Pueribacillus theae: one gene and its partners. The protein of the gene in region 3 interacts with the protein of the main gene of each other region in a pairwise test. Links are inferred from orthologs where the notes say so. Each region holds a gene or a part of one and is shown on either strand. Other genes may lie near its edges. The genes, in order: DCC39_RS10470, mreB and tuf.

Region 1 (8,012 bases), on a different replicon or contig from region 3:
GCAAATAAAGATGACATTACATCAGGTTTCGCAGATGAATTATTACAGGCAGATGAAGCGATTACAGCAGCTCTCAATGAAAATAAAAAAACCGGATGGAAAGCTGAGCAACATTTAATCACTGCTTTTATCGAATATAGGAAAATCGTACAAGGTGAGTAAGCAAACCGTGATAAAATGGCGGTTTGCTTCTTTTTTTAAATAAGAAAGCATAAATCGGCAATTCCCAATTTAATCCATTCGCACCTCGCATTTCCAACCTCCAAGAAAAGCCGCATTAACGAGTGAGTACTAAACCGCTGTCTGCGCTATAAGGCTTGCCAATCGACAAGTTTTCTTTATTTAATGAATATGCTAAACTTTCATTAAAGAGCTTTTTTTGAAAAAATAGTACTCCATATCCCGCCTTCCGTTAGAGCAGGATCCTTCGTTTGTCAACACGTTCGATTTTACTCCATTTTTTCCACAACTAGAAACATTTTTCTATCAGTTTTCGTTTATTAAATAGAAGAGGTGACGCCATGGAAAAATTTCCTATTATGATTCGTGATGTTCCAGAAGAGGAGAGGCCGAGGGAAAGGCTTGTAAACAGGGGCGCTGCGGCGTTATCTAATCAAGAATTGCTTGCGATAATTCTCCGAACAGGAACTGTGAAAGAATCCGTTTTGGAAATTTCCCAACGCTTATTTATGCATTTTGAAGGCTTGAGGCGATTAAAAGATGCTACGATTGAAGAATTGACTGAAATAAAGGGGGTCGGTGAAGCAAAAGCGGTTCAAATTCTTGCGGCGATTGAACTCGGCCAGCGCGTCTGGAATTTAAATCCAAGTGAAAAATACACGATTCGCTCACCAGAAGATGCTGCGAATTATGTAATGGAAGAACTGCGTTTTCTGAATCAGGAACACTTCGTGTGTGTGTATCTCAACACTAAAAACCAAGTGATACATAAACAGACTGTTTTCATCGGAAGCTTAAATGCATCGATCGTCCATCCGAGAGAAGTGCTGAAAGAAGGGATTCGGCGTTCTGCTGCTTCCTTTGTATGTTTTCATAACCATCCGAGCGGCGACCCGTCCCCAAGCAAAGAAGATATCGATGTCACGAAACGTTTAGCCGAATGTGGAAAACTTATTGGAATGGAACTGCTCGACCATCTTATTATCGGTGACAAAAAATATATTAGCCTAAAAGAAAAAGGCTATGTCTAAGCACAAGCCTTTCATATTCCCTTCCGAAAAATTTTCACAGTAAAATGCCACTTTTTGAGCGCTTCATAAAAGAGGTTGTTCAAAAAGCCCGGAGGCTTACAGGAGATAAGTCGGTTCGACGTTATCACAAGACGTGGTTTATTAGTCGAACTTCAATTAAGGCTGCGAATCTCTTCGCCAGCTTGCTTTTCCGCTCCTCAACTAATTGAAAGAAGCTATGTACCTGCGTCTACAAGCATTTTGCTCCGAAGCCTGATTCCTCGGCGCAACTCGCAGCGGATCGTAGAAGTATTGCTCGTCTCTTCGATGCTCAGAGCTACGCTTCCTCGACGGAGCCAGGATGGCGACATTTCAACGTTGGCTACAGAGACGCGGCCTGCCTTTAGTTGAAATATCCTCTCGTTGTCCTCCTTTTTGAATACAAAATAGAACTTTTTATATAAGTCGATTTTCTCCTATCATTTTCATGCTTTTTAAAGTATAATCGAACTTGTTGATTATTTTTATCCTGCTCTAATGGAAGCTGGGATACTTTTGAGATTTGGGCACGGTTTTCGTCTTTAATTTGCTTTCACTCTTTGGGCATAAAGGGCCCAATTTCAGCGAAAGAAAGGCCACGTCCTGTGGTCAACGTTCAAACCAACTCACATCCTGTGAGTCCCTGTAGTTTTTGAACAACCTCTTTTAGGAATGAAGGGAGTTTTAATATATGTTTGGTGGATTTTCAAATGCAATGGGGATCGATCTTGGAACTGCGAATACGCTTGTCTACACAAAAGGAAAAGGTGTCGTTGTCCGCGAACCGTCCGTTGTAGCGATTATAAAAGATACTGGCCAAATTGAAGCTGTTGGCAATGATGCGAAAAATATGATCGGCAGGACACCGGGAAATATTGTTGCTGTGAGGCCGATGAAAGATGGCGTGATTGCTGACTATGAAATGACGTCCACGATGTTGAAATATTTTATTCAGCAAGCCCAAAAAAAGGGCTTTTTCTCACGCAAGCCAAATGTGATGGTCTGTGTTCCATCTGGAATTACAGCTGTTGAGAAGCGTGCCGTTGAAGATGCGACAAGACAAGCAGGGGCACGCGAAGCGTATACAATCGAAGAACCTTTTGCTGCTGCAATTGGTGCTGACTTGCCTGTTTGGGAGCCAACTGGAAGCATGGTCGTCGATATTGGCGGCGGAACGACCGAAGTAGCGATCATTTCATTGGGCGGCATTGTGACAAGCCGTTCGATTCGTGTGGCTGGAGACGAAATGGATGAAGCGATCATTCAATTCATTAAAAAGAACTACAATCTTATGATTGGGGAACGGACCGCCGAAACATTGAAAATGGAAATTGGATCTGCTTCTGTAACAGAAGACATGGGTGAAATGGAAATTCGTGGCCGAGACCTGTTAACTGGGTTGCCAAAAACGATTTCAATTAGTGGAAAAGAAGTGGCTGAAGCGTTAAGTGAAACAGTGAACAGCATCATTGAAACTGTAAAAATTACGCTTGAAACAACGCCGCCGGAGCTTGCGGCTGATATTATGGATCGTGGCATCGTTTTGACCGGTGGCGGTGCTTTGTTAAAAAATCTTGACAAAGTTTTAGGAGAAGCGACCAACATGCCTGTTGTCGTTGCTGAAGAACCTTTAGAGTGTGTTGCGATTGGAACAGGAAAAGCATTAGAAAATCTTCACTTGCTTCGTTCGAAGACAGGCATCACATCGCGTTCGAAATCACGCTAATTTTAACGACCGGAAGTTAGAACAAATCAAACCTCTATTCTCTAACTTCTAACCTCCAAATTGAAGTAGGTGTTTCCATGCGTCATTTTTTTTCTAATAAAAGACTGATTATCCTGCTTATCTCAATCATCGTGCTTGTTGCAATGATCGGTTTTACTATGAAAGAGAGAAGTACATTAAGCAAACCCGAACAGTTTTTTAAAGACTCGGTTGCATTTGTGCAATCCATCTTTTATAAACCCGCTAAAGCAGTAGCGGGTTTCTTTGAAAACATTTCCGATTTAAAAAACATGTATGATGAAAATAAAGTTTTAAAAGCTAGATTGGATGAATATGCAAAACTTAAAGTAGATTATGAGGATATAAAAAAAGAGAATGATGAATTAAAGGAATTAGTCGGAAAGAAAGACAGCTTGCGGGAATACAATATCATCTCAGCAAGCGTCATTGCCCGTTCTCCGGACCGGTGGAACAACCGCATTACAATTGATAAAGGAAGTGAGGATGGGGTTGAGACCAATATGGCTGTCATGACTCCAGCAGGTTTAATCGGCAAAGTGAAAAATGCCCAGCCATTCTCAAGCACAGTTCAACTTATTAGCGATGTTGATCGAACAAATCGAGTTTCCGCTTTCGTACAAGACAAGCATGATATATTTGGAGTTATTGACGGATATGATCCCGAGAAAAAAGCGTTGCTTTTTAATAATATAAGAATTGATATTGAAGTGAAAAAAGGCGCTAAAGTTGTAACCTCAGGACTTGGAGGTGTTTTCCCTTCAAATTTAATGATTGGTGAAATTATTGAAGTGAAAAACGATAAATACGGGTTAACTCAATCTGCACTCGTTAAACCTTCTGCCGATCTTTACGATATTAATAATGTGATGATCGTGAAAAGGAAAGCGGAAGTGATTACCGATGGACAAGAAAAGGAGGAGGAACGTTGAAACGTATTTTCCTTCCTTTGCTTCTTTTCTTTTTTTTCGTGTTTGAGGGAACAGTTATGCAAGTCGTTGCACCTGAAAATTACGGTTCCGAATTGGTGTTAGTTCCACGTTTTACAATGGTCATTATTGTATTGGTTGCGATTTATCATTCAATTCCTAAAGCCGTTGTTTATGCCATTGTAACAGGTCTTCTGTATGACATTATTTATACGGACTTAGTTGGTGTATATATGTTTTCAATGGCGATTACAGCATATATCGTTGGCCAGTCCGCCAAAATTATCCATGTTAATGTGATCGTTGGATTGCTGCTTACAATGATTGCGATAGCGATTCTTGACTTTCAAGTGTACGGTTTATATACATTAGTGGGAATTGTCCAACTCCCAATAAAGCTATTTCTCTATGAACGGCTTTTCCCAAGTTTAATCCTAAACAGCGGTTTTTTTATTCTTATGTTTTTCCCAATTCGAAAATTGATTGACAAGATTGACTAATTTTCGATTGGAAGAAAAGGATTTCGATTTCATGTTGTTGAATATCCTATGTTGAGGTGAATCATCATGGTAGAAAAGCAGCAATACGTTACAATCAAAGGTACGAAAGAAGGATTTACCCTAATCCTAGATGATCGCTGCTCTTATGATGACTTGCTGTATGAAATTGAAGAAAAATTGTCTGTGAATACACGTGAGAGCAAAGATAACCGGCTTGTCCCCGTTTTTTTGGAAACCGGCAACCGGTATTTAAACCAAGAACAAATTGATAAAATTTCTGAACTTGTACGCAAGAAAAAAAATCTTTCCGTGGAGGACATTCATTCAAATGTCATAACGAAAGTGGAAGCGGAAGAAATGCATAAAAAGAATCGAATCGTTTCAGTGGCGAAAATGATCCGTTCAGGGCAAGTGTTATCCATAACGGGTGATTTGCTTTTAATAGGGGATATTAATCCAGGCGCAAAAGTGGAAGCGACCGGCAACATTTTTATAATGGGCGTGCTAAGAGGGATTGCCCATGCAGGAATAGATGGCAATATAGATGCCGTCATTGCAGCGTCACGAATGGAGCCTTCCCAGCTTAGAATTTCGGATATCGTCACAAGGCCCCCAGATCATACAAATGATTCGGGCCATGACATGGAGTGCGCATATATAGATAAAGAAAAAAACCAAATCGTACTTGAAAAAATACAAGCCCTACCTTGGCTACGGTCAGAATTAACAAGGCTATAGGGAAAGGAGCATCTAATACAATGGGAGAAGCAATTGTCATTACATCCGGAAAAGGCGGTGTTGGAAAAACAACGACAACCGCTAATATAGGTACAGCACTCGCACTTTCAGATAAAAAAGTGTGCTTAGTCGATACGGATATTGGGTTAAGAAATTTAGATGTTGTGATGGGGCTGGAAAATCGAATCATCTATGATCTTGTTGATGTAGCAGAAGGCCGCTGCCGCTTGAAGCAAGCTTTAATCAAAGATAAACGGTTCGAATGTCTTTACATGCTGCCCGCAGCACAAACACAAGACAAATCAGCCATTCAACCAGAACAAATAAAAAACATCATTAATGAACTTAAGCAAGATTATGATTACGTATTGATTGATTGCCCGGCAGGGATTGAACAAGGGTATAAAAATGCTGTCGCTGGCGCTGATAAATCGATTGTCGTTACAACGCCTGAAAATTCTTCAGTCCGTGATGCTGATCGCATTATAGGACTGCTCGAACAGGAAGACATAGAGCCGCCAAAGTTAATTATTAATCGAATTCGTGGAAATATGGTCAAAAGCGGGGAAATGTTAGATGTTGATGAAATTGTCAATGTTCTCGCCATTGAGCTGTTAGGCATTGTCGTTGATGATGAAAGTGTCATTCGCGCTTCCAACAAAGGAGAACCGATTGCTCTGGATCCTACAAGTAAAGCATCGCTTGCTTACCGAAACATCGCAAGAAGGATACTTGGCGAATCGGTGCCGCTCTTATCCTTTGAAGAACCTAAAGGTTTTTTTGCAAAATTCAAAAAGTTTATTGGCATTCGTTAAAAACTCCCAACCTATTTTTGGGAGCTTTTTAGATTAATATAAGTATAAATTTGCTTTGTCGCAAATTTAGACCAATCCGGCTTCTGACCCCTGACTTCTGTTTCATGTTCTATCTCTCAAGGACAAGTCATAACATGTAGAGAGTATAAAGGACAGAGGAAGGGTGCATATGGGAAACAATTTGGATCGTTTTCGCAAGAGGCACAGAAGGCGTAAAGCTTTACGTAAAAATTACCGATCATTTCAAGCGAATCGCCCAAGCGAGGAAACTCACAATCACTCAATCAACACTTTGAATGAAGAAACAGAACGGATTCATCCTTTGTTTTCGAAAGAAACGTTTTTATTAAAATGCTTACTTTCTGTTACCCTTTTTTTCGCGGTGGCCATTTTATTCAAACAGCCTGAAGGCAAATTTGATAAGATTCGCCAAGCGATCGTTTATTCATTCGAGCATGATTTTCAGTTTGCAATGGTGGGGAATTGGTACGAAGAGCAGTTTGGAAAGCCTTTAGCACTTCTCCCTGAAAGTCTTACCAAAAATGAAAAGGATAAGGAAACAAAAGTAGTAAATAAACAAGAAAATTCGTATGCCGTTCCTGCAACGGGACGTATTGTAGAACCATTTGAAAAGGAAAAAAAAGGAGTGATGATTGAAACAGATAGCAAATCAGTAATCGAATGTGTACAAGACGGTTGGGTGGCCTTTGCAGGCAAGCGTGACAATTTGAATAAAACGGTTATCGTTCAGCATAACGACGGCAGTGAGTCATGGTATGGCAACTTAGACGAGGTTGATGTTGCGCTCTACGATTATATAAAAAGCGGCGACCCAATCGGTAAAGCCTCAATCGATGAAAAAGGTAAAAATGGGGTTTTCTTTTTTGCATTGAAACAAGGGGAATCGTTTATTGATCCAATCCAGGTGATGTCTTTTGATAAAGCGAATTGACATTCATCCACTTACGTGGTTTGTGTTCGGCATTGCCATTATAACAGGTTTTTTTCGTGACTTAGTCCTGTTATTTTCTATTATCTTCATCCATGAACTGGGTCATTATAGTATGGCCCGTTTTTTTAATTGGCGTGTCCGTAAAATTGTTTTATTGCCTTTCGGAGGTGTGGCGGAAGTCGATGAACATGGGAACAGGCCATTTAAAGAAGAGTTTTTAGTTGTCATCTTTGGTCCTTTTCAACATATTTTACTCATTGCTCTTGGGTTTGTTCTAGCGCATTCGGGATTGTGGACGCCCGCTTTTTTTGAAAAATTTCTTGCTTTTAATATGATGATTCTTATTTTTAATTTACTTCCAATTTGGCCATTGGATGGGGGCAAACTATTATTTTTAGCTTTTGCCTACTTTCAGCCTTTTAAACGAGCCCATCATTCTCAATTGCTTTTTTCCTCGATTTTTTTATTCCTTTTTGTTTGTATAACGATAACAATGTATAATTTCAACCTGAACTTGCTTATTATTCTTATGTTTCTGGCTTTTTCCATCTATACGGAGTGGCGCCATCACTACTATGTTTTCCTCCGTTTTTTATTAGAAAGGTATGAGGCCAATAAGGGCAAAGGAGGAAGGCAAAAACCAATTCATGCAAAACCAAGCCATGTACTTGAACAAGTATTAAAACGATTTCAAAAAGGTGTCCACCACAATATTTTAGTGCGGGCCGATGACAAACTGATGACAACAGATGAACGGAAATTTCTAGATGCCTATTTTGCTAAAAAAAAATACAGAACTACTATTTCTGAATTATTTCGGTTAAAATAGCCGGTAAATGAAAAGTATTTGTGGAGGAATGGCGTGCGAAAATTTTTTATTTCCAATTGGCAAGGTAAAACAATCCTTGCGGTTACGGAAAATCAAAAAACAGTGGAAATAATCGTTTGTAACAAGAAGATTGGGAAACTCGGAAACATATACAAAGGGATTGTGAAAAAAAGCAAAGAAGCAATGGATACGTATTTTGTACAAATTGGGCAAAATGAAGATGGTTTTCTTCTCGCAAAAGACTGCTTAGTTGAGCGGCTTGAGCACGGAGAAGAA
Region 2 (10,781 bases), on a different replicon or contig from region 3:
GCTTTATTTTCTACCGTTCGGCCTTGCTTTCCTTCAATCGGCTCGCGAACCATTCCAATGGCCTGTCCCTTTTCAACTGTAGGAATACGATTTGTTTCTCGAAAATCCACCGTTCCGTCTTCTCGTTTCTTTGGTTTTAAACTAAATCCTTCAAAATCGATGAAAAATTCAACAAAGCCGTTCTTTCCGTTCTCAGGCGGCAGCCCGTTTGCCACAGTGATTTCTCCGTACTCCTTTAATGTGCATGCTTTGTCAATTGCTTCTTCAGCGATGCCGTAGAGAATTCCTTTTTTATGTAGTTTCGCAATGATGTCATCTCGAGAAAACGAATCAATAGGCTCTTTCATTGTCTTGGCTTTGAGAGAAAGTGTTGGAGCAGGCCCTTCATCCATCGGAACTGTTTTTTCGATATAGCCAGGTGTGACGCATAGTAAAGCTGACAGCTTATCGGCAGATACTCTAATGTCTATCGAAGCCGCTTCTTTTGCAATCTCTTTCCCTTGAATTGAAACGAGATCCCCTTCATTCACTTCAATTTCTTCTTTTATTTCTTTGCCGTTCACTTGCAAAATAAGCTCATCGGACGGAATGATTGCCGGCTTATTCGTTTCTGTTGCATGGAATGATACCCTTCCGTCTTTCAGTTGAATCATGCCCGCTTGTATTTTCTCTTCTGTCGGTTCTTCCGGCGATTCCTTTACACTTTTCTTAGTTACCTTCACAACAGCCGGTTTAACGAGTAAGCCGAATAAACGATCTTCCTCTTCTTCCAGCACTTCAACAGTTACACTCTCAGCCGTTGCCCCTAGTTCTTTCAACGCCTTATCGATGGCTTCTTGAATATTTCTCCCCTTTGCTTCGATGCTATTCAATTGAGTTGCCTCTCCTTTATATAGCTTTTTTCTTCTTATATTTATCTTCGGCTAAGTTTGGCGTTTTTCAATAAGAAAAACGGATTCGCGTTTAAATTGGCGAGTTGCCAATTTCTTTATTTTTCAAAAAAAAGAAACCTGTGAAAAGGCTTCTTTGAAAGTTATTCGTTGATGTTCAATTCTCCGTCTTCATTGAGATCGAAAGGATGCTCGCCATTTTCTTTAAGCCGGCCGTCATTATAGCTGTCTTCGTCAACGAGGTCGAGCTCGTCCATTTCGTCATCCATTTTCATCTCATCTGCTTCATTGACATTCTCTTCTTCCATTTCTGTACGGTTTGTTTCTGGATTATCTATCGTATCATTGCATCCGGCGAGGAAGGATAAACTTAGCATCGCACTTGCAATCATTAGCAAAATTTTTTTCATGTTGTCGCCTCCCTAGATAGCGTTTAGTCTATCCAAAGAGACGATTTTTATGTAGGCTTTTTTAAACGATGCCGTTGATAACCCCGCGCGTACGATTTCCTTACAAGAAGCGAATTTTCCTCTCGGAAAAAAGGTTCTCTTCAAGCAAAATCGTCCCCGCTAAAGTTAAGTATCATCATTGGTTCCTTAACAAAGTCTTATATAAAAAGAAGCTATGCTTTGTCGCCGATTGCGAACATGATTTCAGCTTCACATACGAGTTCGCCGTCAACTGTCGCAATGCCTTTGCCTTTTACCATCACGCCTTTTGCACGGATGATTTCAACGTCGAGCTTAAGTTGATCGCCTGGCTTTACTTGCTTCTTAAACCGGCATTTGTCAATTCCTGCAAAGAAGCCTAACTTTCCTTTATTTTCAGGCTTCACAAGCATGGCAACACCGCCTACTTGGGCCAAAGCTTCCACAATTAATACGCCAGGCATGACAGGATATTCAGGAAAATGTCCGCTGAAAAATTGTTCGTTCGCGGTTACATTTTTGATGCCGACAGCACGCTTTCCTTCTTCAAGCTCAAGTATCCGATCAACAAGCAAAAATGGATAGCGGTGTGGCAAAATGGATTTTATTTCATTACTATCAAGCATCATGAACACCTCATTCTTTTACAACGATATCAGCAATATGCTGCCAAGTGCTTTTTTTGAAAACGTCAAAGGCATTTCCGTCACCTAATACGCCATATCCAATCATCGCTCCAATGGTTAGTGAAAGAATCAGCAAGACTAAAATGATTAACAAACGAAGCCAAATTGGAATAAGCCTTACCCGCGGTTTTTTCACTTTATCTTTTTGTTCCCTTGTCTCGGGTTTGTCAATATTTGGTTTTATTTCCGTTTGTTTCGTTGTTGTCATTATGAGTACCTCATCTTTTTACCATAAAATATAAATTTTTTTCGTTTTTTCTTACGGTTAGCGGAGCTTGTTGACGAGTCCCATCATGTCGTCGGAGATGGCCAATGAACGGGTATTTAATTGAAAATGCCGTTGTGTTTCAAGCAATTTGGCCATTTCTTCAGCAACATCAACGTTAGACGTTTCGAGAACACCTTGCGAAAAGACTTCAAGATTATTTACCGTTTCCAGTACATCTCCGAGAGCAATTCCGGATTCTGGCAAAGGAGCTGAGAAGCGGTTTTCACCGGCAGATTGCAATAATTGAGGGCGATGGACATTCGCAAGTTCAATTTGGCCGGCATCGATCGTTCCACCGTTTTGGAGGGTGACTGTCACCCGCCCATTTTTTGAGATGCTGACATCTTTATAGTTAGCGGGAATTTGAATCGGCCCATTGGCGCCGAGCAATAATGCCCCATCCGCAGTACCTACGTTAAGAAACTGTCCGTCCGCTGAAGGTTGGAAATAAAAGGAACCATCCCTCGTATATTCAATTTCTCCGTTATGTAAAACTTGAAAGAAATACGCCGGCTCTGTTAATGCAATGTCAAGCATCCGCCCCGTATCTTGCAGGGATCCTTGTTCGGTACGCAATGTTGTGCTTGCGGCAGATGCTCCGTGGCCAGCACGGATTCCTAGTGGTGTCAGCCTTCCTGTTTGATCTTGTAAATGATCGATTTGCTGAACGAGCAATTCAGAAAAAGAAACGTCTCTTCGTTTAAATCCATTCGTATTCATATTCGCTAAATTATTCGCAATCGAATCGAGTTTATGCTGAAGCTGTCCGAGTGTAACCGATGCGGCAATCGTTGAGCGATTCACTTGTTAACCACCTTTCAACAACAAATCTGATGGAGAAATTCGAGCTTAAGCTATTCGCCTAGGAATATCACGTCCTATGCCAATGTGAACCTCCGGACTTTTCTCATGGACGGTTCAAAAAGGAGGTTCAACTAAAGGCAGGCCATTCCTGTGGGCTCCGCACGTTTTGAACTTCCTCTTACAATTTTCCAATTTCATTTACAGCCTTATCAAGACTCTGATCGTATGTTTGCAAAACGCGCTGGTTCGCTTCAAATGTGCGGTATGCTTGCATCATTTCGATCATCGTCTGTTCAACATTCACATTTGACCTTTCAAGAAATCCTTGTTGCAGCTGATAAGAAACGTTCGGGTTTCCGATGGCGCTCTCGAGTTCATTTCCCTCCAAACGAAAAAGGCCGTAGCCTTCTTTTACGAGTTCGTTTGCATTTTCGGAAAAGACAACATTTAAGCGGGCAATCTCATTCCCATCCTCAATGATTGTTCCATCTGGACGAATCGTAAAGTTTTCCGTTCTTAAAACAATCGGATTCCCATTCGTATCAAGGACCTGCATCCCTTGGTTTGTAACAAGCGTTCCAGTGCTGTCTATTGTAAAATTTCCATTTCGAGTGTAGCGAACACCTTCGTTTGATTGCACGGAGAAAAATAGTGCCCCATTCTCAGGAAGGTTGCCGTCTATCAGAGCGATATCGGTTTGGTTTTTCGTTTCCATTACATTTCCTTGAAAAAAATTCGGAACCATCTCTTGGAGATAAACACCTGTTGAAAGTTCATTGCTTGAAGATTCATTTCGTTGTTCCAAGTTCGCGATGAGCATACGTGGAAATGTTCGAATGGATGCTTGGTCAGCTTTGAACCCAGGTGTACCCGCGTTTGACATGTTGTTTGAAAGCATCTCTTGGCGGCGCTGTTGCGCGATCATGCCAGAGGCAGCTGTATACATCCCCCGCAGCATATCTTCCCCTCCTAAATGAGTTTCCTTTTTGCTATTTTGTCAATATGCTCAAGCATTAAGCCTGTTCCTTTCGCTACACAGCTCATCGGTTCATCTGCAACGAGGACAGGAACTTTAAGCTCCTCAGCAAAAAGCTGATCGATGCCGTGAAGGAGCGCACCGCCCCCCGTCAAAATAACGCCGCGGTCAATAATGTCTGCTGAAAGCTCAGGCGGTGTTTTTTCCAGCACGCTTTTTGCTGCATGAATAAGATGTGACACAGGCTCTTCCAGTGCTTCCTGTACTTCTTTGGAATTCACTGTAATTGTACGTGGCAGCCCGGATACCATGTCGCGGCCTCTTATTTCAATTTCTTCGTCTCGAGCACCCGGAAATACTGTCGCAACATTCAATTTTATCTCTTCGGCTGTCCTATCTCCGATAAGCAGCTTATATTTCTTCTTTATGTAAGACAGTATTTCTTGATCAAACTTGTCCCCCGCCATTTTAACAGAAGTGGCGGTGACAATGTTGCCCATTGATAAGACGGCAATCTCTGTCGTTCCACCGCCAATGTCGATAACCATATTCCCGCTTGGCTGAAAAATGTCCATGCCTGCGCCGATTGCGGCCACTTTAGGCTCTTCTTCAAGAAAAATTTGCTTTCCCCCACTTTTTTCCGCAACTTCTCTTATTGCCTTTTTCTCTACCGCGGTAATATTTGTTGGTACACAAATGACTATCCGCGGCTTCGATAAAAATCCCTTTACGTTAATTTTGTTTAAAAAATGTGTTAACATCATTTCTGTTACATCGAAATCCGCAATAACTCCATCCTTTAACGGACGGATGGCAACAATATTTCCAGGTGTTCGGCCGATCATCCTGTACGCCTCTTCTCCAACCTCAAGCGCTTTCCCGGTAGTTGTGTCAATTGCTACGATTGATGGCTCATCTAGTACAATCCCCCTTCCTTTGACATAAATAACGACGTTAGCCGTTCCCAAATCGATTCCGATATCCCGTGACAGCATTCATGATTTCCTCCTTGCAAAATTCAATGTATCGTAAGTCCTAAATCCGTATATATAAATTTACCCATTATATGATTATAGCATAAATAAAATCGCAAGGAATAAAAACCATTAAATTTGTTTAAACAATGTTATTTTTTATTTGTTAACCGCTTCCTTTTTTGTGCTTTGCTTATATTTCTTTCTCGTTGCCTCACCTCCGCGTAAATGCCTGATTGATTTGTGGTAATCGAGTATTTGTTTTACTTGATTTGCAAGTTCTGGATTAATATTTGGCAGCCTCTCTGTTAAGTCTTTGTGTACAGTGCTTTTGGATACTCCAAATTCTTTGGCGATGACTCTTACAGTTTTTCTTGTCTCCACGATATATTTGCCAATCTTGATGGTACGCTCTTTGATGTAATCGTGCACACCACTCGCCTCCCTAACTTGGATGTGAGAGATGCGAAATGAGACTTCTCGTGATGCTGTTCGAAGGTAGAATGTAAAAGTCATCAAATTGTAAATCCTACTTCGCAGCGAACCACTTTCTCACCTCTGCCCCTCATAATTTGGTTTGTAACATTTTATTAATGAAGGATCGGTTATATACCAATTAGTCAAGGGGGACAAGAGGTTTTTATTTTTTTCTCTATTCAAACAACGATGCTGCTTGATGCCCCTCGGGTGCGATTTACCTTCCGAGAAGCGGGTTTTCCTTCTTATTTTTCAAAAAAAAAAAAAACAGCTTTGGCATTTTTCCAAAGCTGTTACGCGTTCGTCATTGAAGATGTCGCGTCTTTTTGTTTTGCGTTATTTTCAGTTTTTTCTTGTTTTTGATTATTGTTTTCGTTGTTGTTTTCTTCGTTATTGTTTTCCGCATTATTGTTTTCTTCGTTTGCCTGTTCTTCCAAATCAGCTTCAGATTCGCTTGTTACTTCAGCGTCTTCGCTGCTTGAAATGGCTGATACTGTCTTTCCATAAGAATCAAGCGGGTTTACTGGTTTGCCATTATCACGTATTTCAAAGTGGACATGTACGCCGGCATCTTTGTTAAATTGGTTTCTGCCTGCTTCACCGATGACATCGCCTTGTTCCACTTTGTCTCCGACTTTAACGGATGAGTTAGCAAGGCTTTGATAGATGGTTGTTATGCCATCGCTATGCTTTAATTCAACAACGTGGCCTAATAATGCATCTTTTTCAGCTTTTGCAACGGTTCCACTCATAGCAGCCGTTACGTCGAATGTTTCTCCGCTTTTCAGTGTGTAATCCATTCCCTTGTTTTGGTAGTATTTGTTATTATAAAAAACGAGGGCAGATTCCTGTTCTTCAGCAGATGCCTTTTCATCATAAAATGGCACTTTGACTTCAATATCTTTCGCCAATACAGGCTCAACGAATACTTCCTGCTGTTTTGCAGTAGGCACGGCTTCTTCATCATAGTTATGCGCTGTCCCTGTTCCTTCCTCTTCGGTTGCGGATTCATTGCCATTTTGCATCCACAGGACAGTAGCTATGATAATAGCGGCAACACTTAAATAGACAGCCGGGAAGAACCAACGTTTGCGAAATAGCCTTTTCATTTTTGAAGGCATTTCTTTTTCATGATCTTTCATTTTTATCACCTCAGGAACCATTTTGATCAGATTCCTGGAATAATATACCTATTTATGCAAAAAATATTAATTTTTAACAATTAATTTGCTTTCAAATGGTTCGATGTTGGAAATTTCGATGCCTTTGTAGTAATGTGCAACGATTTCTTCTGCTTTTCTCCCTTCCTTTGCCATGCCATTCGCTCCGTATTGGCTCATGCCAACACCGTGCCCATAGCCTTTTGTGTAAATTGAAACGGTATTCCCCTTCCGTTCAATGGAAAAGTCTGTCGAATTCAGTTCAAGCTTTTCCCTTACTTCACGGCCTGTAAATGTTTTATCTCCAATTTTAATTTCTGCAATCCGTTTCCCTTCTGTCCGTTTCATAATGGTACCGGTGTTTTTTTCTTTTGAAAGTGAGATGCCAAGCTTTTCTTCAAATGCTTTGACAGGCATTGTTTCGCTTGACTGAAATTTAGGCGATACTTTATCCCACGGACTTGCCACGCTTTTTAAATAAGGAAGTTCATTTTCCCAATAATCTTCTGCATTTTCTGTGAATCCGTTGCTCGTTGAAAAGAACGATGCTGTTATTGGCTGATTGTCATACGTTAGAATTTTTCCTTTCGTTTCTTGAACCGCTTTTTGAATGCGTTCATATTTCCATTGGAAATCTTTTCCCCAAAGTTCTTTTAGTTCGTCATGACTGAGGTAAACTTGGTGAAGAGGAGTATCTGTTACAACTGCCCCTTCCGGTAAATTCATTTCTGCAGGATGAAGCAGCTGTTTTACAATGTACGTTCTTGCTGCCAATGCTTGGGCTTTAAGTGCCTCCAGTTCAAAGTTTGCCGGCATTTCTGAAGAGAGAACCCCAGCTACGTAGCTTTCAAGCGGGACATTTTCTACTTCTTTTTTTAATGTGCGATACACAGGAATATCAATTTTTTCTTCTTCTTGTTCAGGTTCCGCCACTTTTGTTTGGATGTCGCTTTTCTGTTTTTCGCTTGAGGAAAAAGGAAGAACGATTAAAGTAGGTATAAGAATGACAATTGTTGTTAATAAAGATAAATAGAGTAAAATTCGTTTCATATATGCGCTCCCCTATAATAGTTTTTTCCTTATATTTTATGGGGAGAGACAGGCTGTTAGAACAAAATGAAAAACTTGAAATTTGAAAGCATGATTAATACAAGCACTTAATACAATTTAAAAAAACGACAGCAAATGTGTCGTTTTTTAAGCAAAATTTGGATTTACTTTTAAAATGGCTGGTTTGCTTTGAGGGATGGCTTCTTTCTCTTTCACTGGAACTGGTTCTTCGATTACCCGTTCAATATTTGCACCCAATGATGCAAGTTTTTCGGTCAGATTCACATAGCCGCGATCGATGTGATGCAGTTCAACAACTCTTGTACAGCCTTCAGCGACGAGGCCTGCAATAATGAGGGCGGCACCGGCTCTTAAATCTGTTGCAGCAACTTCTGCACCTTGTAAGTTGCAGCAGCCTTTTACAATAGCTGAACGCCCTTCAATTTTAATATTGCCATTCATTCGGCGAAATTCTTCAACATGCATGAAGCGATTTTCAAACACCGTTTCAGTGACGACGCTTGTGCCTTTTGCTTTCAATAAAAGAGCCATCATTTGAGACTGCATATCTGTTGGAAAACCTGGGTGGGGCATTGTTTTAATATCGACCGGCTTTAATTCTTCAGGGCCGATGACACGAATCCCATTTTCTTTTTCAATAATTGTCACGCCCATTTCTTCCATTTTGGCGATCAACGGACGTAAATGTTCGGAAACGGCCCCTTCAATAAATACGTCTCCACCTGTAATCGCGGCAGCGGCCATAAACGTCCCCGCTTCAATCCGATCACAGATGACAGTGTGCGTCGCACCGATAAGCTCCTTGACCCCTTCTATCCGGATTGTTCCTGTTCCTGCACCTCTCACTTTTGCACCCATTGCATTTAAATAATTCGCAAGACAGACAATTTCGGGCTCTTTTGCGACATTTTCAATGATTGTCGTGCCTTCTGCAAGTGTTGCTGCCATCATAATGTTTTCCGTTGCACCGACGCTAGGGAAGTCGAGGTAGATTTTGGCTGCTTTTAGTTTTCCGTCAACAAAGGCTTCGATGAAGCCATTGCCGATCTGTACCTTAGCGCCCATCGCTTCAAAACCCTTTAAATGCTGATCGATTGGTCGCGACCCAATTGCACAACCCCCTGGCAATGCAATTCGGGCGTGACCGCGTCTTGCAAGGAGAGGTCCCATGATAAGAAAAGATGCGCGCATCTTTCTTACCGATTCAAACGGAGCTTCCGTCTTTAAGGCGTCTGTTGCGTCTACAATGATTTGGTTATTTTCGAATGTAATTCCGCAATTTAAGTTTTCCAGCACTTCTTTGATTGTATATACATCTGCAAGGGTAGGCACATCATTAATAATGCTGATGCCTTCTTTTGCTAATATTGATGCAGCTATTACTGGCAAAACGGCATTTTTTGCCCCTTCCACTTTGACGGAGCCTTCCAGCCGTCTACCACCACGGACAATGATTTTTTCCAACATATTCCCCTCCGCGTCGAGTTAATTTCTTTATTAATATTCATTTAATAAAATAGGTGTTCCAATCAATACTTCTACAGGAGTATTTTTGCCTTTGTTTCTAAGTGCAATTTGAAGATTCATTTTCTTTTCTTTCGTTTCCAATGATGTTTGCCACAATTCAGTATATGCGGATAGGGAAACGAACGTTTCTTCATGAATTCCTTCGACAAAATCCGCGTCAAATTTATGTATGATTTGTTCCGCCCGCTTACTCAAAGCAATAACCATTGTATCATTGATTTTTCCTGAGATACAAGAGAAAAAAGAGGGGTTTGATGAAAATAGTTCGCTAGTACGAGTCGAAAAAAGGCTGAATGCGTCGTTTTTAACCTTTTCGCTCCAACGTTTACCAGTCATACTATAGGAAAGTACTGAATAATAGTGTTCATCTAAACGATGTGTCGAAATTGTTAACGTTTCGGTGATGTTCCCGTCCTTTGATTTTTTGGTCCCTTTCACAATGATCGTTTCACCTTTGTATTCCGGTTTTCCCCAAGTAAAATCAAGTGTTTTATTATGTAATTTGTCTACCCTTGATTTATACCCCTTCCAATCTGACTCAAAACCAGAATTTTCCTTGGCAGTCATGGTCCATCCGGTCATTTCGATTTTGAGCTCATCCATCGCTTTAGCCATATCATCCAAAGGATTCATATGCTTTGCATCCGTTTTGTATGTATGATGAACCATGGCAATAATGAACAAAACGAGTGATATCAATCCAATTTTTTTCACTGTAAAACACTTCCTCTCCTTATTCATCAGTTTGGACAAGAAGAGGATGAACATACATGGAATTTTCAGTCATCTTTCGACAGAAACTTTTCGTTCGTATGTTCTAAAAGTTGACAAAAAGAGCAAGAAACCGCAAAAACGAAGTTGACGAAGAAATTCGGCAGCTTAAAATGTTATTAAAGGTTCACGTCCTGTGCACCTCAGACTTTTTAGGACAATTTTTTAAAATAAATAGCGTAGCCTTGTCGCCCATTCCAAATAATTGATGAAGAAATTTCCAACAAGAGACCCGATCGCAATCGTGAGTAAAATGAGTAGTGTTTTTGCTTGAGGACTGTTTGGATTTTTTAAAAAAATATCTAGCCTAAATGTTTGCAGCGCCCACCACGTAACGATAATAAAAACAAGCTGAATAATAATATTAACGATGGCTTGAACTCCAAAACCTTCCATTTGTCTACTCCCTCCTGAAGCCATTTTAAGACAGACTTAGACAGAAAAAACACCAAGTGAAGGTTCACTTAGTGCTTAACCTGTTACTCCGCAACTTCCAATCGGGTTATCGCGCGCCTAAGGGCTAATTGTGCACGGGCAAAATCAATTTCATCTTGTTTTGCTTCGTTGAGTCTTTTCTCGGCACGTTCTTTAGCTGCTCTCGCGCGGTTTACGTCGATTTTGTCAGGCAGCTCAGCCGCTTGTGCCAAAATGGTTACTTGTTCCGGCCTTACTTCGATGAAGCCGCCGTGCACAGCCACAAGTTGTGTCGAGCCGTCTTTTTTAAGGCGAACGGGATTAACCGTCAATGG
Region 3 (10,720 bases):
CATGACCATTTCCTATTTACCTCCTTCCCCGAAACGGGATTACCAACTGGCTTTTTTTACGCCAGGAATTTGACCTTTATATGCGAGTTCACGGAAACAAATACGGCACAGTTTGAACTTGCGAATGACTGAATGAGGACGTCCGCAGCGTTCACAGCGGGTGTATTCGCGCACTTGATATTTTTGTGGGCGCCTTTGTTTAGCGATCATTGATTTTTTTGCCACGCTGTAACCTCCTTAACTATTCGTTATTTTTGAAACGGCATACCAAATTGTAAAAGTAATTCCCGAGCTTCTTCGTCCGTTTTTGCAGTTGTTACAATCACAATGTCCATGCCACGAACTTTGTTCACTTTATCATAATCAATTTCCGGAAAAATCAATTGTTCTTTAATGCCAAGTGTATAGTTGCCTCTTCCGTCGAATGCTTTTTTGGAAACGCCGCGGAAATCGCGCACACGTGGAAGTGATACCGTAATTAATTTGTCTAAAAAGTCATACATGCGTTCTCCGCGCAGTGTTACTTTCACTCCGATTGGCATTCCTTCACGTAGCTTGAAGCCGGCAATTGATTTTTTAGCTTTCGTAATTAACGGTTTTTGTCCTGCAATTGCTGCTAATTCTTCAACTGCGCTGTCTAGAACTTTCGGGTTTTGGACCGCATCTCCTACGCCCATGTTAATGACGATTTTTTCAATTTTAGGCACTTCCATGATGGAAGAATAATTGAACTTGCTCATTAAAGATGGTGTGATTTCTTCTTTGTATTTTTCTTTAAAGCGATTCATGCCGTGTAACCTCCCTCCGGCTGTAAGTTATTTATCTTCAATAGTGAAATTCTCAAACGTATCAAGAAATTCGCCAGATTTTTTTGCGATGCGTACATTTTTTACAACCTGTACTTTCTCACCGTTGACTTTTTTGTAGCCTGCTACTTTTTTGTATCCTACGCGTGTCGGTTCATTTGATTTCGGATCGAGCGGCATGACGTTTGAAACGTGAATCGGCGCTTCCATTTCAACAATGCCGCCTTGCGGGTTCATTTGTGAAGGTTTGGAATGTTTTTTCACAACATTAACGCCTTCTACGATGACACGTTCCTTTTTAGGATAAGCCGCAAGGATAACCCCTTGCTTTCCTTTATCTTTGCCTGAGATGACTTGAACTTTATCTCCTTTTTTTACGTGCATAGCGATCGTGCACCTCCTTAGATTGCAACATTACATCCTCGTTCGATTGATTAAAGTACTTCTGGAGCCAATGAAATAATTTTCATATATTGATGGTCGCGAAGTTCACGGGCAACCGGACCAAAGATACGCGTTCCGCGAGGGCTTTTGTCATCACGAATAATGACTGCAGCATTTTCATCAAAGCGGATGTATGAACCATCGTTTCTGCGCACACCGCTTTTTGAACGAACGACGACTGCCCGAACAACATCGCCTTTTTTGACAACGCCTCCGGGTGTTGCTTGTTTTACCGTACAGACAATAACATCTCCAATATTGGCAGTTTTACGCCCAGAACCGCCGAGCACTTTTATACATAACACTTCACGTGCACCGGAGTTATCTGCGACTTTTAGACGAGTTTCTTGTTGAATCACTTGATAAACCTCCTTCCGGACTTTGCTTCTTGTTATACGATGATTGATTCTTCAACAATTTCTACGAGACGAAAACGTTTGTCTTTCGAAAGGGGACGAGTTTCTGCGATTCTTACTACGTCACCGATTTTTGCACTATTGTTTTCGTCATGGACTTTATATTTTTTTGAATACTTGACGCGTTTCCCGTAAAGCTTATCTTTCTTGTACGTTTCAACGATAACAGTGATCGTTTTATCCATTTTGTCAGATGTTACGCGCCCAGTGTAGGTTTTTCGGTTATTGCGTTCACTCATTGTTTTGACCTCCTCTCACGATTATCCGTTATTGATGCCAAGTTCTCTTTCACGTAAAACGGTTTTTGTCCGCGCAATGGATTTGCGAACGTCACGAATGCGGGCTGGATTCTCTAATTGACCAGTTGCTAGTTGAAAACGCAAGTTAAACAATTCTTCTTTCAACGTTTTAATTTGCTGTTCAATTTCAGCAGTCGTCAATTCACGAATTTCTTTAGTTTTCATTTGAGTCACCACCCATTTCTTCTCGTTTTACAAATTTCGTTTTGATCGGAAGTTTATGAGAGGCTAGACGCAATGCTTCACGAGCGACTTCTTCGGAAACACCTGCAATTTCAAACATGATTTTCCCTGGCTTTACAACCGCTACCCAGCCTTCCGGCGCACCTTTACCTGAACCCATCCGAACTTCTAAAGGCTTCGCTGTGTATGGTTTTGATGGGAAAATTTTGATCCATACTTTACCGCCACGTTTCATGTAACGTGTCATGGCAATCCTTGCTGCTTCAATTTGGCGGTTTGTAATCCAGGCTGATTCTGTTGCCTGCAATCCGTATTCTCCAAAACTTATTTCTGTCCCACCTTTTGCATTGCCTTTCATTTTTCCGCGATGCTCTTTACGGTGTTTTACACGTTTTGGCATTAACATAATTATTTTCCTCCTTCCTCTTGTTTCGCATCCTTTGTCGGAAGGACTTCGCCACGATAAATCCAGATTTTCACTCCTAGTTTACCGTAAGTCGTATCCGCTTCAGCCGTGCCATAGTCAATATCTGCACGCAATGTGTGAAGTGGCACTGTTCCTTCGCTATACGATTCCGAGCGAGCGATATCTGCTCCGTTTAAACGGCCGGAAACTTCTGTTTTGATTCCTTTTGCTCCCGCACGTACTGCACGTTGGATTGCTTGTTTCATTGCACGGCGAAATGCAACACGGTTTTCCAATTGAGTCGCGATATTTTCAGCGACTAGTTTCGCATTGATATCAGGCGTTTTGACTTCAAAAATGTTCACGTGAACCTTTTTGCCTGTCAGTTCGTTTAAAGCTTTTCGAAGTGATTCGACTTCAGAACCACCTTTACCGATGACCATGCCAGGCTTTGCCGTTTTAATCGTAATATTTACACGGTTTGCAGCCCGTTCAATTTCGATGCCCGCAACTGCTGCATCTTTTAAGCGCTTTTCAATGTATTCACGAATTTTGATGTCTTCATGAAGAAGCTTTGCATAATCTTTATCCGCATACCATTTTGAATCCCAGTCACGGATGACACCAATTCTGAGCCCTACTGGGTTAACTTTTTGACCCACGCATTATCCCTCCTTCTTTTCTGAAACTACGACCGTAATGTGGCTCGTTCTTTTATTGATACGGCTTGCGCGGCCTTGTGCCCTTGGACGGAAACGTTTTAGCGTAACGCCTTCGTCAACGTAAGCTTCGCTTATATAAAGGTTGTTTGCTTCCATTTCATAGTTATGCTCAGCATTTGCAATCGCTGAATTCAATAGTTTCTCTACGATTGGAGAAGCCGCTTTCGGTGTGTGTCGTAAAATCGCAATTGCTTCACCGACCTCTTTCCCGCGAATTAAATCGATTACGAGGCGGGCTTTGCGAGGAGCAATGCGTACTTGTTTTGCAGTCGCTTTCGCTTGCATTGATGAAACCTCCTCTCAACTTAACGTCTTGTTTTTTTGTCATCGGCAGCATGGCCTCTGTACGTACGAGTTGGTGCAAATTCGCCTAATTTGTGGCCAACCATGTCCTCGGAAATGTAAATAGGTACATGTTTTCTCCCGTCATATACAGCGAGTGTATGTCCGATGAATTCAGGAAAAATCGTTGAACGGCGTGACCAAGTTTTGATCACTTTTTTCTCGTTCTTTTCATTAAGAGCTTCAACTTTTTTCATTAAATGATCGTCTACGAATGGTCCTTTTTTCAAACTGCGACCCACATTTGTTCCTCCCTTCGCGATTGCGCTACGGTCCCTTTGAACCGTAGGTCAACCCTTTTATTTTTTACGGCGGCGCACAATGTATTGATCAGATGGTTTGTTTTTCTTACGTGTTTTGTAGCCAAGTGTTGGTTTACCCCATGGGCTAACAGGAGATTTGCGTCCGATTGGCGCTCTTCCTTCACCGCCACCATGCGGGTGATCAACAGGGTTCATAACAGAACCACGAACTGTCGGGCGTTTTCCAAGCCAGCGGGAACGTCCTGCTTTCCCGACATTAATAAGCTCATGTTCAACGTTGCCAACTTGGCCAATTGTTGCGCGGCAAGTGGCTAATACCATTCTCGTTTCACCGGAAGAAAGTCTTACAAGCACGTATTTTCCTTCTTTTCCGAGAAGCTGGGCCTCTGCACCTGCAGAACGGACTAATTGGCCGCCTCGGCCAGGTTTTAACTCAATGTTGTGGATGGTTTGGCCGACAGGAATATTTTGGAGTGGCAATGCGTTGCCAAGTTTGATGTCTGCTTCAGGGCCTGACATAATCTCCATTCCAACCTGCAATCCTTTTGGAGCAAGGATGTAACGTTTTTCTCCATCAGCATAATGAATAAGTGCGATGTTTGCAGTGCGGTTTGGATCATATTCGATCGTAGCAACGCGCCCTGGTATTCCATCTTTGTTTCGTTTGAAATCGATAATGCGGTATTTCTTCTTATGGCCGCCACCTTGATGGCGCACTGTAATACGGCCTTGATTGTTTCGGCCAGATTTTCTATTTAATGGTGCTAGAAGTGACTTTTCAGGTTTGTCTGTTGTAATTTCACTGAAGTCTGAACCAGTCATTCCGCGGCGTGCATTTGTTGTTGGTTTATATTTTTTGATCGCCATTTTTTTCCCTCCTTCACGTCGTTCTATTAAACACCTTCAAAGAAGTCTAGCTCTTTGCTTTCAGGTGTCAATTGTACAATCGCTTTTTTGCGGTTTGGCTTATATCCCGAGTGGCGTCCAAAGCGTCTAAATTTCCCTTTGTAATTCATTGTGTTTACCTTTTGAACTTTCACACCAAAAATCGTTTCAATGGCGCTTTTGATTTCCGTTTTGTTTGCGCGCGGGTCAACTTCAAATGTATATTTTTTGTCGCCCAAGGTTTCAGTGGAACGTTCTGTAATAACGGGGCGCTTAATAACATCACGTGCGTCCATTACGCTAGCACCTCCTCTACCTTTTCAGCTGCGTCCTTCGTCATAATGAGTTTGTCATGGTTGACGATGTCAAGCACTCTTACATCCGCTGCTGTTGTTACACTCACTCCAGGAATATTGCGTGCAGATAATTCAACGGTTTCGTTGTGATCATTTGTCACGATTAACGCCTTTTCGTTAGCTTTTAAGTTCGATAGAATCGCTGCCAAATCTTTTGTTTTTGGCGCTTCCATAGAAAGCTGATCAACAACGATAAAGTTTTCTTCTTTCACTTTTGTTGAGAAAGCTGATTTCAACGCTAATCTACGAACCTTTTTAGGAATTTTGTAGCTGTAGCTTCTCGGTGTTGGACCAAATACAACGCCTCCACCTACCCATTGCGGCGAGCGAATGGAACCTTGGCGTGCACGGCCAGTTCCTTTTTGCCGCCAAGGCTTGCGGCCTCCTCCTCGAACAGCAGAGCGGTTCTTCGTTGCATGCGTACCTTGTCGTTGTGCTGCCTGCTGCATAACGATGACATCAAAAAGAACATGATTGTTTGGCTCAATTCCAAAAATGTGATCAGAAAGCTCGAGATCACCTACTTTTGAGCCCTCTTGATTTAAAAGTTCTACTTTAGGCATCGGATAATCCTCCTTTCTTACTTGGCTTTTGCTGCTTTAAGTGCAGCTTGAATTGTCACATAGCTTTTTTTAGGGCCTGGCACGTTGCCTTTGATTAAAAGTAAGTTGCGTTCAGCATCCACTTTGACGATTTCTAAGTTTTGCAACGTCGTCCTTTCACCGCCCATTCGTCCTGGCAGTGCTTTTCCTTTAAAAACACGGGCCGGATCAACTGCTCCCATTGAGCCCGGGCCTCTATGATAGCGTGAACCATGGCTCATTGGTCCGCGTGATTGGTTGTGCCGTTTAATCACACCTTGGAAACCTTTCCCTTTGGAAGTTCCAGTTACGTCTACTTGTTCACCTTCGCTAAAAATATCTACTTTCACTTCTTGGCCAACTTCATATTCGGAAGTGTCTACCCCACGAATTTCTTTTACGAAGCGCTTAGGTGCTGTATTTGCTTTAGCAGCATGGCCTTTTTCTGGTTTTGACGCACGTTGTTCTTTTTTGTCTTCGACACCGATTTGAATTGCTTCATAGCCGTCCGTTTCGGCTGTCTTCTTTTGAAGGACAACGTTTGGCAATGCTTCAATCACTGTTACAGGAACAACGTCGCCGTTTTCCTTAAAAACTTGCGTCATGCCAATTTTTCTTCCTAAGATTCCTTTACTCATTGTTTTTCCACCTCCTAATGTTCCGTCCTTACAATTTGATCTCGATATCAACGCCAGAAGGCAAGTCTAAACGCATAAGCGAATCAACCGTTTGTGGTGTTGGTTCGATAATGTCAATCAAACGTTTATGAGTACGCATTTCAAATTGTTCACGTGAATCTTTGTATTTGTGTACTGCGCGCAAAATTGTATAAACCGATTTTTCAGTTGGCAACGGGATTGGACCCGAAACCTTCGCACCTGAACGTTTCGCAGTTTCAACAATTTTTTCAGCTGATTGATCCAAAATTCTGTGGTCGTACGCTTTTAACCGAATGCGAATTTTTTGCTTTGCCATTATTTTCCCTCCTTCATCGCCCATTTTTTTTAGCGCTTGTTCAAAAAGCCTTACAGAAGTTAGTTATTGATGAGTACAGCTTAACGTTCACTAGCTTTTGCGGCTTTTCCATCAGCGCATAATAGACAGTTCTCCGCGAAAATTTCCTGCACACGGGCCATGGCAAAGGGGCCGGGTGTGTCAGCAACCTTTCACTTCATCGCTGCAATCAATGACTAACATTCAACATTATATAGAAATAATGCGGCGAATGCAAGTGGCGCCAACGTTTTTCTTGTTTTTGGCCACACTTTACCTATTATAGAGACTCCAACAGTTGATTGCAAGATTTTTTAAGTGTTTGTGAGAAATGCGCAAAAAAAAAAAAACTGAGCCCCCCATATAAAGAGAGCTCATAGATTTAACTTCTTATTCGATAACTTCTGTTACTACTCCAGAACCGACAGTACGTCCACCTTCACGGACAGAGAATCTTGTTCCGTCTTCAATTGCGATTGGAGCAATTAATTCTACAGTCATTTCAACGTTATCGCCAGGCATTACCATTTCAACGCCTTCTGGAAGTGAAATTGTTCCAGTTACGTCAGTCGTACGGAAGTAAAATTGGGGGCGGTAGTTTGAAAAGAAAGGTGTATGTCTTCCGCCTTCTTCTTTCGAAAGAACGTAAACTTCAGCTTTAAATTTAGTATGAGCCTTCACTGTACCAGGCTTAATTAACACTTGGCCACGTTGAACTTCTTCACGGGAAACACCACGAAGAAGAGCACCAATGTTGTCCCCAGCTTCAGCGTAGTCGAGAAGTTTACGGAACATCTCAACACCTGTAACTGTTGTTTTCTTAGGTTCTTCAACCAAACCAAGAATTTCAACTTCATCTCCAACTTTTACTTGTCCGCGTTCCACACGGCCAGTCGCAACTGTACCACGTCCAGTAATTGAGAACACGTCCTCAACAGGCATCATGAACGGTTTATCTACGTCACGCTCAGGAGTTGGAATATACTCGTCAACTGCATCCATTAATTCAAAGATTCTTTCAGGCCAGTCACCTTCGCCTTCAAGCGCTTTTAAAGCGGAACCTTTAATGACTGGTACGTCATCACCAGGGAATTCGTATTCGCTTAAAAGATCACGAACTTCCATTTCAACGAGTTCTAGCAGCTCTTCGTCGTCTACCATATCACATTTGTTCAAGAAAACGACAATATAAGGAACACCTACATTACGAGAAAGCAGAATGTGTTCACGAGTTTGAGGCATTGGGCCGTCAGCTGCAGATACAACAAGGATGGCTCCATCCATTTGCGCTGCACCTGTGATCATGTTTTTTACATAGTCAGCGTGTCCTGGGCAGTCCACGTGAGCATAGTGGCGGTTTTCAGTTTCGTATTCAACGTGGGAAGTCGCGATTGTAATTCCGCGCTCACGTTCTTCAGGTGCACCGTCGATTTGATCGTAAGCCATTGCTGTACCACTGCCGTATTTGCTGTGAAGAACAGTTGTGATCGCAGCAGTCAACGTTGTTTTACCATGGTCAACGTGTCCAATCGTACCAATGTTTACGTGTGGTTTAGAACGGTCAAATTTTTCTTTAGCCATTTCTATTTTTTCCTCCTTAATTAAGAAAAATAATTTTTTAAGTAAGTTAATCGAATAGACGACAGGCGTCTATCCTCGATTATAGCAAATGGAAACTTTAAACAATAGTGACAAGTTGATCATTCACCTGTCGCTTTTTTAATAATGTCTTCAGCAATCGATTTCGGAACTTCTTCATAATGGTCAAAGTGCATAGAGTATACTCCACGGCCTTGTGTATTAGAACGAAGCGATGTTGCATAGCCAAACATTTCCGAGAGCGGCACGAATGCATTGATCACCTGTGCGTTCCCCCGGGCAGTCATGCCTTCGACTCGTCCTCTCCGGCTTGTGATGTCGCCCATAATGTCACCCATGTACTCTTCAGGCACAACGACTTCAACTTTTACGATTGGCTCAAGAAGGACTGGATTACAAATTTCTTTTGCTTTCCGGAGCGCCATTGAGGCGGCAATCTTAAACGCCATTTCACTTGAGTCAACGTCGTGGTAAGAGCCATCATAAAGCTTCGCCTTAATGTCAATCACTGGGTAGCCTGCCAATAGGCCATTCTCAAGCGCATCTTTGAGGCCCGCTTCAACAGCCGGCACATATTCCCGGGGAACAACCCCACCGACAATGGCGTTCTCAAATTCAAACCCTGCGCCTTCTTCAAGCGGTTCAAATTCAATCCATACGTGTCCGTATTGGCCACGCCCGCCAGATTGGCGAATGAATTTACCTTCACATTGCCCGGCTTTACGAATGGTTTCACGATAGGCAACTTGAGGAGCTCCGACGTTTGCTTCAACTTTAAACTCGCGTTTTAATCGGTCAACGATAACATCGAGATGAAGCTCACCCATTCCAGAGATAACCGTTTGTCCCGTTTCCTCATTTGTTTCCGTTTTGAACGTTGGATCTTCTTCAGCAAGTTTTGCAAGAGCAATCCCCATTTTATCTTGGTCGTTTTTCGTTTTTGGTTCGATTGCGACAGAGATAACTGGCTCAGGGAATTCCATTGATTCAAGGATGACAGGGTGTTTGTCATCACAAAGCGTGTCACCGGTTCCCGTATCTTTTAAGCCAACCCCAGCAGCAATATCCCCTGCGTAAACGGTAGAAATTTCCTCGCGGGAATTTGCGTGCATTTGTAAAATGCGGCCTATTCGTTCACGTTTTCCTTTTGTTGAGTTCAAGACATACGATCCTGAATTTACCGTTCCGGAATAGACACGGAAGAATGTTAGCTTACCAACGAATGGATCGGTCATTACTTTAAACGCTAAAGCGGAGAAAGGTGCGTCATCACTTGACTCTCTCTCTACTTCTTCCTCAGTATTAGGCACAGTTCCTTTGATAGCTGGAATGTCCGTTGGAGCTGGCAAATAGTCGAGAACAGCATCGAGTACAAGCTGAATCCCTTTATTTTTAAACGCTGAGCCGCATAATACTGGATAAAATTCAACATTCAGGGTCGCTTGGCGAATCGCTGCTTTAAGTTCTTCATTCGTAATTTCTTCGCCTTCAAGATATTTCATCATTAAATCTTCGTCTAATTCAGCTACCGCTTCAATGAGCTTTCCGCGGTGTTCTTCAGCTAATTCCTTCATATCATCAGGAATTTCGCGTGCATCTGTACGGGTTCCAAGATCATCTTCATAAAAGTAAGCTTTCATCTCAATAAGATCAATCATGCCTTCAAATTGATCTTCAGCTCCGATTGGAAGCTGAATCGGATGGGCATTTGCTTCAAGACGATCATGAAGCGTTTGTACAGCATTTAAGAAATCTGCACCGATTTTATCCATTTTGTTAACAAAAACAATTCTCGGTACACCATAAGTAGTCGCTTGCCGCCAAACTGTTTCTGTTTGAGGCTCAACACCTGATTGGGCATCAAGTACGGCTACTGCTCCATCCAATACACGAAGAGAACGTTCAACTTCCACCGTAAAGTCTACGTGTCCAGGCGTATCAATAATGTTGATGCGGTGGCCTTTCCATTGGGCGGTTGTCGCTGCAGAAGTGATGGTAATACCGCGTTCCTGCTCCTGCTCCATCCAGTCCATTTGGGCGGCACCCTCATGGGTTTCACCAATTTTGTGAATACGGCCAGTGTAGAACAGAATACGTTCTGTTGTCGTTGTTTTACCGGCATCAATGTGAGCCATGATTCCGATATTTCGTGTATTATTTAAGGAGAATTCTCTAGACATACTTTTTTTCTCCTTTCTCATGTGAGATAAGTAAGTTGTTTAGTATATTGAGGCTGTTCAAATAGCCGAAAACTCCCTTTCTATTTGAACATGCACTAATTACCAGCGGTAGTGAGCAAATGCTTTGTTTGCTTCTGCCATTTTATGAGTGTCTTCACGCTTTTTCACTGCAGCACCTGTGTTGTTCGCTGCATCCATGATTTCGTTCGCAAGTCTTTCTTCCATTGTTTTTTCATTACGGAGAC

What was found.
Region 1: the proteins of tuf (region 3) and DCC39_RS10470 interact in binary tests that used the Bacillus subtilis proteins (3 or more experiments, as listed by UniProt). The link is inferred for Pueribacillus theae from one-to-one orthologs.
Region 2: the proteins of tuf (region 3) and mreB interact in binary tests that used the Bacillus subtilis proteins (3 or more experiments, as listed by UniProt). The link is inferred for Pueribacillus theae from one-to-one orthologs.

The regions. Positions count from the first base shown.
Region 1 is NZ_QCZG01000020.1:7,206-15,217, forward strand. The notes cover bases 1,010-3,937. They hold DCC39_RS10470 (rod shape-determining protein), read left to right. Parts: upstream 1,010-1,920; coding sequence 1,921-2,955; downstream 2,956-3,937. Other genes in these bases: radC (RadC family protein), read left to right, coding at 1,010-1,211; mreC (rod shape-determining protein MreC), read left to right, coding at 3,033-3,905; mreD (rod shape-determining protein MreD), read left to right, coding at 3,902-3,937. In the rest of the region: DCC39_RS10460 (hypothetical protein), read left to right, coding at 1-162; more of radC, read left to right, coding at 522-1,009; more of mreD, read left to right, coding at 3,938-4,402; septum site-determining protein MinC, read left to right, coding at 4,469-5,140; septum site-determining protein MinD, read left to right, coding at 5,161-5,955; DCC39_RS10495 (M23 family metallopeptidase), read left to right, coding at 6,125-6,907; DCC39_RS10500 (M50 family metallopeptidase), read left to right, coding at 6,891-7,736; DCC39_RS10505 (ribonuclease E/G), read left to right, coding at 7,770-8,012.
Region 2 is NZ_QCZG01000015.1:19,775-30,555, forward strand. Bases 3,047-5,983 are described here. They hold mreB (rod shape-determining protein), read right to left. Parts: upstream 5,048-5,983; coding sequence 4,046-5,047; downstream 3,047-4,045. Other genes in these bases: DCC39_RS08755 (flagellar hook-basal body protein), read right to left, coding at 3,047-3,076; DCC39_RS08760 (flagellar hook-basal body protein), read right to left, coding at 3,255-4,034; spoIIID (sporulation transcriptional regulator SpoIIID), read right to left, coding at 5,186-5,458; DCC39_RS08775 (M23 family metallopeptidase), read right to left, coding at 5,797-5,983. Also shown: DCC39_RS08735 (DUF342 domain-containing protein), read right to left, coding at 1-872; DCC39_RS08740 (hypothetical protein), read right to left, coding at 1,034-1,300; 3-hydroxyacyl-ACP dehydratase FabZ, read right to left, coding at 1,513-1,944; DCC39_RS08750 (DNA-directed RNA polymerase subunit beta), read right to left, coding at 1,955-2,212; more of DCC39_RS08755, read right to left, coding at 2,270-3,046; more of DCC39_RS08775, read right to left, coding at 5,984-6,645; spoIID (stage II sporulation protein D), read right to left, coding at 6,712-7,713; murA (UDP-N-acetylglucosamine 1-carboxyvinyltransferase), read right to left, coding at 7,861-9,198; DCC39_RS08790 (YwmB family TATA-box binding protein), read right to left, coding at 9,232-9,975; DCC39_RS08795 (DUF1146 family protein), read right to left, coding at 10,198-10,428; DCC39_RS08800 (F0F1 ATP synthase subunit epsilon), read right to left, coding at 10,512-10,781. UniProt on the Bacillus subtilis protein: Forms membrane-associated dynamic filaments that are essential for cell shape determination. Acts by regulating cell wall synthesis and cell elongation, and thus cell shape.
Region 3 is NZ_QCZG01000004.1:84,285-95,004, forward strand. What follows is about bases 6,183-9,058. They hold tuf (elongation factor Tu), read right to left. Parts: upstream 8,278-9,058; coding sequence 7,087-8,277; downstream 6,183-7,086. Other genes in these bases: rplC (50S ribosomal protein L3), read right to left, coding at 6,183-6,341; rpsJ (30S ribosomal protein S10), read right to left, coding at 6,370-6,678; fusA (elongation factor G), read right to left, coding at 8,397-9,058. In the rest of the region: rpsH (30S ribosomal protein S8), read right to left, coding at 1-9; DCC39_RS03475 (type Z 30S ribosomal protein S14), read right to left, coding at 40-225; rplE (50S ribosomal protein L5), read right to left, coding at 249-788; rplX (50S ribosomal protein L24), read right to left, coding at 816-1,190; rplN (50S ribosomal protein L14), read right to left, coding at 1,241-1,609; rpsQ (30S ribosomal protein S17), read right to left, coding at 1,642-1,905; rpmC (50S ribosomal protein L29), read right to left, coding at 1,927-2,130; rplP (50S ribosomal protein L16), read right to left, coding at 2,120-2,554; rpsC (30S ribosomal protein S3), read right to left, coding at 2,557-3,216; rplV (50S ribosomal protein L22), read right to left, coding at 3,220-3,561; rpsS (30S ribosomal protein S19), read right to left, coding at 3,582-3,860; rplB (50S ribosomal protein L2), read right to left, coding at 3,918-4,748; rplW (50S ribosomal protein L23), read right to left, coding at 4,775-5,062; rplD (50S ribosomal protein L4), read right to left, coding at 5,062-5,685; more of rplC, read right to left, coding at 5,703-6,182; more of fusA, read right to left, coding at 9,059-10,475; rpsG (30S ribosomal protein S7), read right to left, coding at 10,575-10,720. UniProt on the Bacillus subtilis protein: GTP hydrolase that promotes the GTP-dependent binding of aminoacyl-tRNA to the A-site of ribosomes during protein biosynthesis.